Regions from separate parts of the Paenibacillus sp. cl6col genome, predicted to be linked through region 1. Evidence: predicted binding sites of a transcription regulator. Region 1 holds the regulator's gene; the other holds the start of a gene.

Region 1 (4,147 bases):
TTGCCTTCCTTCGCTACTGCTGTCAGATCACGAGCTAAGCTGTCCAGTGTCGGTGTGCTTACATTTTGCGATTGTCCATGATGGCTGGATACCGCTTCGCTGCTTCCAAGCAGCTGCAGCACTTGTTGGCGTGCCTTGTTCAAGCTAATGCCAAGGTTGTTCAACACCCGTGCTGCTACGCCTTCTCCTTCCCGGATCAAACCAAGCAGAATGTGCTCTGTACCCACATAAGTGTGGCCAAGCTTGCGCGCTTCATCCATGGACAGCTCAATCACTTTCTTCGCACGCGGGGTATATGCAATATTGAGTGGCTGTTCTTGACCGCGCCCGATCAAGGTTTCGACTTCGTCCTGAATCTTCTCCAATCCAAGGCCAAGCGCTACAAGTGCCTTAGCTGCGATGCCTTCCCCTTCGCGGATAAGTCCAAGCAGAATATGCTCCGTTCCGATATTGTTATGCCCGAGTCGTACTGCTTCTTCTTGTGCCAAAGCCAATACTTTCTGCGCACGTTCTGTGAATCTACCGAACATCATAAGTGTTGCACCTCCATATTACATTATGATTTAGATTTGGATAACGTCTCGCGAATCATCTTCGCGCGATATGAATCCCGATCTTCTTGAGATAATGTCGTGTTGTATTTATATTGTAAGAAGCCTGGCTGTGTCATGACCAATAATTCATTCAGTTGTGACGATTGAATATGCTGCAGGATGCCAAGGTCAGAACCAAGCCTAATGTCGGACAACCGCTGTGCGGCTTCTTTTGAATCCATAATAACTGCATGCTTCAAAATTCCATATGAGCGGCAAATGCGATCCGTAAGCCGCATGCTATTGCTTGTCAGCAGCTGTTCCCGAGCTGCCTTCTCATGCTCGATTAATTGCTTCACAACACTGTACAAATTATCAATAATCTCAGATTCGGATTGGCCTAATGTAATCTGATTTGATATTTGGAACAGGTTGCCGATCGCTTCGCTTCCTTCTCCGTATATGCCTCTAACCGCCAATCCAACTTGGGTAACGGCCTGAAGCATGAGGTTAATCTGCTGTGTCATTACCAATGCTGGCAAATGCATCATCACCGATGCCCGTATTCCTGTTCCCACATTCGTCGGGCAGCTCGTTAAGAAACCTCTCTTCTCATCGAAGGCGTAGTCGATTTGCGATTCAAACACATCATCGATGCGGTTAGCCTGCTCCCAAGCCTCACGAATTTGCAGCCCTGGTGATAGGCATTGAATACGAAGATGATCTTCCTCGTTAATCATGATGCTGGTTGACTCATCCTCACTGACAATGACCGCGCCATTGCGGGACTCATTTGCCAAACTCGGGGATATCAAATGCTTCTCTACTAGAACTTGCTTCTCTGTATCGCTAAGCTCTGCCAGCTCTAATTCATGAAAGTGATTCAATTGCGCAAATTCCGGGTCTTTCATGACTGCTGACAAACGATCCAACACCTCGGCCGATTGTTGATTCGTAGCCAAGATCGGGAACGGCAGTCCGCTAATATTCCGTGCTATACGGATACGGCTGCTGATGACGATATCGGAATCCGGACCCGTGCCGCGCATCCAATCGCTTAGGGCTTCTTCAATAAATCGTCGCTCTGTCATCTCGTCATCTCCTTCCAATTCGCACTGCTTATTGTCATCTTACTCTCTCGATAGCGCTTGTATCCTAGGTGCTATGAACTGCTTCTCTCCGAATCGCTTTGCGGCTGCTTCTCCAATTCGCGAATACGGTCACGCAAGGTTGCGGCCTCTTCGAACTCTTCACGCAAAATACTGAACTGCAGCTGCTTCTTCAATTCTTCCAGCTCGCGTCTGCGCTGAATTCGGCCTCCCCCACGCTTCGGAATTTTGCCAACGTGAACGGTATTGCCATGTACCCGCTTCAATAGCGGATCTAAGCGCTCACCGAAAAAGGTGTAGCATTCATCACAGCCAAAGCGGCCGAGCTTACCGAACTGTGCATAAGTCAGTCCGCATTTCTCACAGCGCATAGGCTGTGGCTTCGCATCTTCCTTAGCTCCCTGTTTGCTGCCTGTCAGATCGAAATCAAGCAATCCCGACAATAGATTATGGATGGAGAATCCGTTCGCCGTGCCTGGAATCCATTCGCCTTTTTCCCGGGCACATGATTCACAAATGTGAAACTCCGTCTTCTGTCCATTAATGATTTTCGTAAAATGCAGGGTAGCCGGTTTCTGACCACATTGTTGACACACCATAACCGTCTCTCCTCCTTTATAGGTAGCATCATCTTACATACTTACATCTCTACTTGCTAAGCAGTGCCAGCAGCATCGACCTTAGCAGCCGGGCACGTATCTCGTCGCGGTAAGGAAGCTTTACTGTTATATTGTCCCGAGAAACAGCAGCCCGCAGCAGATTCGCTTCCCGGCGGGAGATGAATTCCGCTTCTTCCAGTTGATAGATAAGACCTTCAGCGGCACTCTGCTCAATCTGCTCCCCAATGGATTCGCACAAATGATTATGAATCGCTTGATGGGCTGGCAAGTCAATTCGCTGAATGCGAATATACCCTCCACCGCCACGTTTGCTCTCAACAACATAACCCTTCTCCAACGTAAAGCGTGTGCTGATCACATAGTTAATCTGCGATGGAACACAAGAGAATTGTTCTGCCAAGTCATTGCGCTGAATCTCAACGGCACCTTCCGAACTCTCAAGTAATATATGCTTCAAGTAGTGCTCGATTAGGTCGGAAATGTTGCGCATCTTCTCCCCCCTTTCCGCCTGCAGCAGTCTCTATATTAGGTTTAACCAAATATAAGCCTCACTTATTCTAGTTTGGCGCAATATTTTGAACTTTTTTGACTATTAATCTGACTTTGACTTTCTTTGACTTTATTTTTATTATAGCGCACTCGTATGATTTTGCAACTATTTTAGATCGATTTCATCAGCTATTCTACACGATAATGTGGATAACCTTCTTCTTGGTTAAAAAGCACACGCTCATTCCATCTCAATTACGCAATATATTCAATTACACGGTTGATGGTAAGCCCTATTCATGAAACTCTATATGTGGATACATGGGAACTTCTCCACACTCGTGGATAAATGATGGGTAAAATGTGCATAAGGAGATTCACTAATCCTCTCTCCACAGCTTGTTCATAGAGAAAATATGCATGGTGTACATTTTACCGCTATGTCCGTCCAATTATGCACATGTGAATAACAAGTTGAAATGACCTAATGAATGATTGCGTTCGTCCCAGTTAAAAAACTCCCGCTGCCGTCCTTACGGATGACACGGGAGTGTTGGTCGTGCTATTCAGCAATATATTGTAGAGCAAGAAGAAGTCTGGTCAATGCAACTCCTGCTTCTGCTCGTGTAGCGTCACCATTAGGACGCAGCGTGCGGTCTAGGTAGCCATTGAGGAAATCGGTTGAGAGTTCCAGATGATGACCTGTAAGACGAGCAGCATTGACAAGCATTTGTGCCAATTGCTCGCGAGTAATGGATGCATTCGGATGGAATGAGCCGTTACCATCCCCCTCAACAAGTTTCAGTTGTACCGCAGTCGCAAGTGCATCTGCATACCATGCTGATGCTGGCACATCCTTGAAGGCATCGGCATCCTTGGACAGTTTCTGTCCTTGGACATCGCCAGAGCCTAACGCCCGCACAAGCATGGACGTGAATTCTGCCCGAGTTACCTTATCATTCGGGGCAAACTGTCCATTTCCTCTGCCTTGAATAATGAACTTAGAAGCTAGCAGCTCCATATTTGCTTTCGCCCAATGGCCGTTCAAATCATGGAAGCTAGGTGCATACTTGAGTACTGCGAAGATACCGTTATAATCGTGCTTCATGTTCATTATCGAATTCGATTCGCCCTCAGTACGCTCCATCCAGGACGGAACGAATGAGAATGTCTTTGTCTTTGCATTATACTTTACAGCCGTCATCTTCCTAGCACTTTGGCTGCTCGGCAGCCGGATAGAGCCCGTTGTAAGAATGCCTGCACGATCAGGAATTGGTTCCTGCCTCCCATCCTGCTCCAAATGCAACTGGAACTGAACAGCTGCCATCAAATGAGCCCCTGGCTGTGTGGATGCCGCAGATGTAAGCACCTTCAGCAATTCAGCCGAAGGCTTCAT
Region 2 (4,147 bases), on a different contig from region 1:
AGACAAGCGGCCGATTGAATACAGCATCCTCCGCACCGATCCGCAGAAGCATAGCCAGCTTCGAACATTAGTCTCACAAGCCTTCACACCTAGATCCATTGAAAAGATGATTCCACGAATTGAAGCATTGGCGGATGAGCTTCTAGATAAGGTGGAAAGCAAAGGACGAATGGATGCAGTTCAAGACTTCGCAGTTCCGCTCCCGATTATTGTAATCGCAGAAATACTCGGCATACCGGTACATGATCGAGATCAGTTTCGAGAATGGTCGGAGGCATTAGTGAGTGGTGACATTGACCGCAATAGCAATTGCCAGAAGGAGATGGCTGTATATTTCGAGGCGATCGCAGAAGAACGCCGCCGTAATCCACAGGATGATCTGATCACTAGGCTTGTGCATGCAACGTCAGACGGAGAACCGTTATCCCCCTTTGAGCTCATTGGGTTTTGTATTTTGCTGCTTGTGGCTGGCAATGAAACGACAACGAATTTGCTCTCTTCTGCTCTAGCGTGTTTCGACAGTGAGCGCATCGCATGGGACGATATTAGATCCGATCGTTCTTTACTGCCTGGCGCTATTGAAGAAGTGCTGCGGTTTACCTCGCCGGTACAGTTAATGTTTCGCCGTGTGAAGAAGGATGTGGAAGTAGATGGCTTGATGTTAACTGAAGGGCAGTTCGTCATGTTGTGGATCGGGTCAGCAAATCATGACGAGTCTGTGTTCAAGCAGCCAGATCTCTTCCATATTCGTCGTCAGCCGAACCCGCATTTAGCGTTTGGTCATGGTATCCACTTCTGCCTGGGGGCCCAACTTGCACGGCTGGAAGCGAGGATAGCGTTGAATGCAATGCTCGATCGTTTCCCGAACTACCAATGTGATCATTCCAAGCCGTTGAAGCGCATCCAGAGCGAGTTTATGTTCGGTTTCGAGTCATTGCCGATCATTCTTACCTAAGTAAACCTAGCTTTTCGTTATTCATGTCAGTTGAAATAAGCAATAAAAAACAGCCTCTCTACATGCAAAATAGATTGCATGAGAGAGGCTGTATCACGTTTACTGTTTACTCTTTGCCAAGAACCTTATCAACCAGACCGTATTCATACGCTTCTTGGGCAGACATGAAGTAGTCGCGATCCGTATCGCGCTCCACGCGCTCAAGTGGTTGACCTGTGCGATCCGCCAAAATTTTGTTCAACGTGTCGCGCATCTTCAAGATGCGCCGTGCGCGAATCTCGATATCGGACGCTTGCCCTTGTGCTCCGCCAAGCGGCTGATGAATCATAATTTCGCTGTTCGGCAGGGCGAAACGCTTGCCCTTGGCACCTGCATTAAGCAGGAACGCTCCCATGGAAGCTGCCAAGCCCACGCAAATCGTAGATACGTCCGGCTTGATGTGCTGCATTGTATCGTATATGGCCATGCCGGCTGAGATTGAACCGCCTGGGCTATTGATGTACAAATGAATATCCTTCTCCGGGTCATCTGCAGCCAAGAACAACAGCTGGGCGATAATCGAATTCGCCACGAGATCGTTCACTTCTGTTCCGAGGAAGATGATGCGATCCTTCAACAATCGAGAGTAAATATCATAGGATCTTTCGCCACGATTCGTCTGTTCAACAACTACGGGTACATAACTCAAGATAACCCCTCCTAACTAATATCATTACACATTCAATATAAAGGACTTGAAACAAAAAGTCAAAGATGGTCAAACTATGTAGAGAAAAAAACATCTTTCGTTTCGCTTCTGCAAAATTCAAGATGTTACTTCCGTGCTTATTCACCTAAATATATGCGTAACGTAGCTTCTTATCCTGTACCAAATAAGGACAGGAGTGTAAATGGCGCGCCCGCAAGGAATCGAACCTTGATCTCAGGCTCCGGAGGCCTACGTCATATCCATTGGACCACGGGCGCATTCATACAAGAGCAAAATTTATTATATAAGAAAGCGTATAACAAAGTCAAGTGAGCGCCACTGAATATTTATTAAAAACGGGAAGTTTGGAAGTGCCCACTGATTAGTGGGATACAGAGATGATTGTATTGGCACCGCAGAAAGGGACTTCGACGATAATTAAGGTTTTAACTTTTAAGGAGGGAACGGTTGAATTCTTTCTATAATAAGTGGACGGTGCCGAATAAGGTGGATGTTGCCCGATCTAAGTGAGCAATGTCGATGGCTAAACTACATGGGGACGTAGAGAGCGAACAGGATGTGAAGGAAAGCTCAAAACTTTTGTAAACACAGGTACGAGCAGGGCATGATGTCCGTCATTAATGTCTATACTGAGGAATGTCTAAAATTTTTGCGGAATATGTATTAACTTGTCGTATTTTGGGTTAATTACATCATAGGCAGTCGTATGCCCTTCTAGATATGTTGTCTGATAATGAATAACTTCGATATTGCTTGCTTATTATAGAAGTTGTTTATAGGCAGAGAATTCGCGGTTTTGGGCGCAAAATCAGGGGTTCAGGATACTTGCAAGTTGCTGCGTTATTCGGTAGAATAGTGGTGGGACAAAAAATGTAGAGATGGGACGTTTTTAGTCCAATGGTTGCTTATGGGAAGCAGGAGTGGAGAGAATGCGTGAGTGGTTAGAAATACAGAAGCGACTTCTACCTGAACTCATTGAACTGTTGAAGAAGCGTTACACCATCCTGCATCAAATCATGTTGTCCGACTCCATTGGGAGAAGAACGCTGGCAACGTCATTGCAGATGACCGAGCGTGTGCTCCGTGCAGAGACCGATTTATTGAAGGCGCAAGGCCTGATTGATTCGGATAACACGGGTATGCGAATCACTGATGAAGGCCGGCAACTTGTCCGGAAGCTGGAATCCGTGATGGGCGAATTGCTCGGGATGCGCCAGCTGGAGGAGAGTATCCGCCAAGCATTCGGTTTGAAGCAGGTCATTGTCGTACCCGGCAATTCGGATGTATCGCCTGCCGTGAAGCAAGAACTCGGGCAAGCGGCTTGTAGAGCGCTCAGCAGCGTAATGGACAAGGAAGATGTCGTGGCGGTGACAGGCGGCTCCACATTGGCTGCAATGGCAGATCAATTGACGAGTTCATCACCGTTGAAAGGCAATTGGTTCGTACCTGCACGTGGGGGACTTGGGGAGAGCTTGGAATACCAAGCGAACACAATCGCATCCACGATGGCGAAGCGCGTAGGCGCTCAGTATCGGCTCTTGCATGTGCCGGATTTGCTGAGTGAGGAAGCGTACCAGTCGCTTAAGCAGGAACCGAACATCCAAGACATTTTGCGAGTAATTCGCCAAGCACGCATTGTCGTGCATGGCATTGGAGAAGCTCTCGTTATGGCGAAGCGCCGCCGTGCGGATGAAGAGACGATCCAGCAGCTGTTCGAAGAAGGGGCGCTTGCAGAAGCTTTCGGGTATTATTTTGACCGAGACGGGCATGTCGTTCATACGATGCTAACACTGGGCCTTCGCCTAGAGGACATCTCTCGTATGGAGGTAGTCATAGCCATTGCTGGAGGTCAGAGCAAAGGAGAATCGATTACTGCAGTACTTCGTGCAGGACACGAAGACATTCTCGTTATCGATGAAGCAGCAGCAGTTGAAGTATTGAAACATTGTGGTCTCGATGTGCCTTACAGGCCGTCTTGAGATATATAAAAAAATTGCGAAGGAAATGGGAGGAATCATCAATGGTTAAAGTTGGTATTAACGGCTTTGGTCGTATCGGACGTAACGTATTCCGCGCAGCATTGAACAATTCAGAAGTAGAAATCGTTGCAATCAACGATTTGACAGACGTAAACACTCTGGCTCACCTGTTGAAATATGACACAACTCACGGCAAATTCGAAGCTACTGTAGAAGCTAAAGAGGGCGCTTTGGTTGTTAATGGCCGCGAAGTGAAAGTATTCGCTGAGCGCAACCCTGAGAACTTGCCTTGGGGCGCTAACGGCGTTGAAATCGTTGTTGAGTCCACTGGTATCTTCACAGCGAAAGACAAAGCTGAAATGCACTTGAAAGGCGGCGCGAAGAAAGTTATCATCTCCGCACCTGCTACTAACGAAGATATCACAATCGTTATGGGCGTTAACGAAGATAAGTATGATGCTGCAAGCCATACAATCATTTCCAACGCTTCTTGCACAACAAACT

What was found. The regulator CtsR, encoded in region 1, represses protease genes until heat stress. The targets are predictions, from matches to a motif close to ATGGTCAATAAAGGTCAAACA.
Region 2: clpP (ATP-dependent Clp endopeptidase proteolytic subunit ClpP) is a predicted target of CtsR. The motif match lies at 1,699-1,719, and genes of this name have one in related genera.

The regions. Positions count from the first base shown of each region.
Region 1 covers NZ_FNAZ01000015.1:6,120-10,266, reverse strand. Annotated here, with positions in the region: gene clpC (ATP-dependent protease ATP-binding subunit ClpC) at 1-533, opposite strand, end outside; gene BLS15_RS26370 (protein-arginine kinase McsB) at 557-1,624, opposite strand; gene BLS15_RS26365 (protein-arginine kinase activator protein McsA) at 1,696-2,241, opposite strand; gene BLS15_RS26360 (CtsR family transcriptional regulator) at 2,291-2,752, opposite strand; gene BLS15_RS26355 (S-layer homology domain-containing protein) at 3,314-4,147, opposite strand, start outside.
Region 2 covers NZ_FNAZ01000004.1:42,534-46,680, forward strand. Annotated here, with positions in the region: gene BLS15_RS12110 (cytochrome P450) at 1-955, shown strand, start outside; gene clpP (ATP-dependent Clp endopeptidase proteolytic subunit ClpP) at 1,062-1,643, opposite strand; tRNA gene BLS15_RS12120 (tRNA-Arg) at 1,847-1,921, opposite strand; gene BLS15_RS12125 (sugar-binding transcriptional regulator) at 2,594-3,643, shown strand; gene gap (type I glyceraldehyde-3-phosphate dehydrogenase) at 3,685-4,147, shown strand, end outside.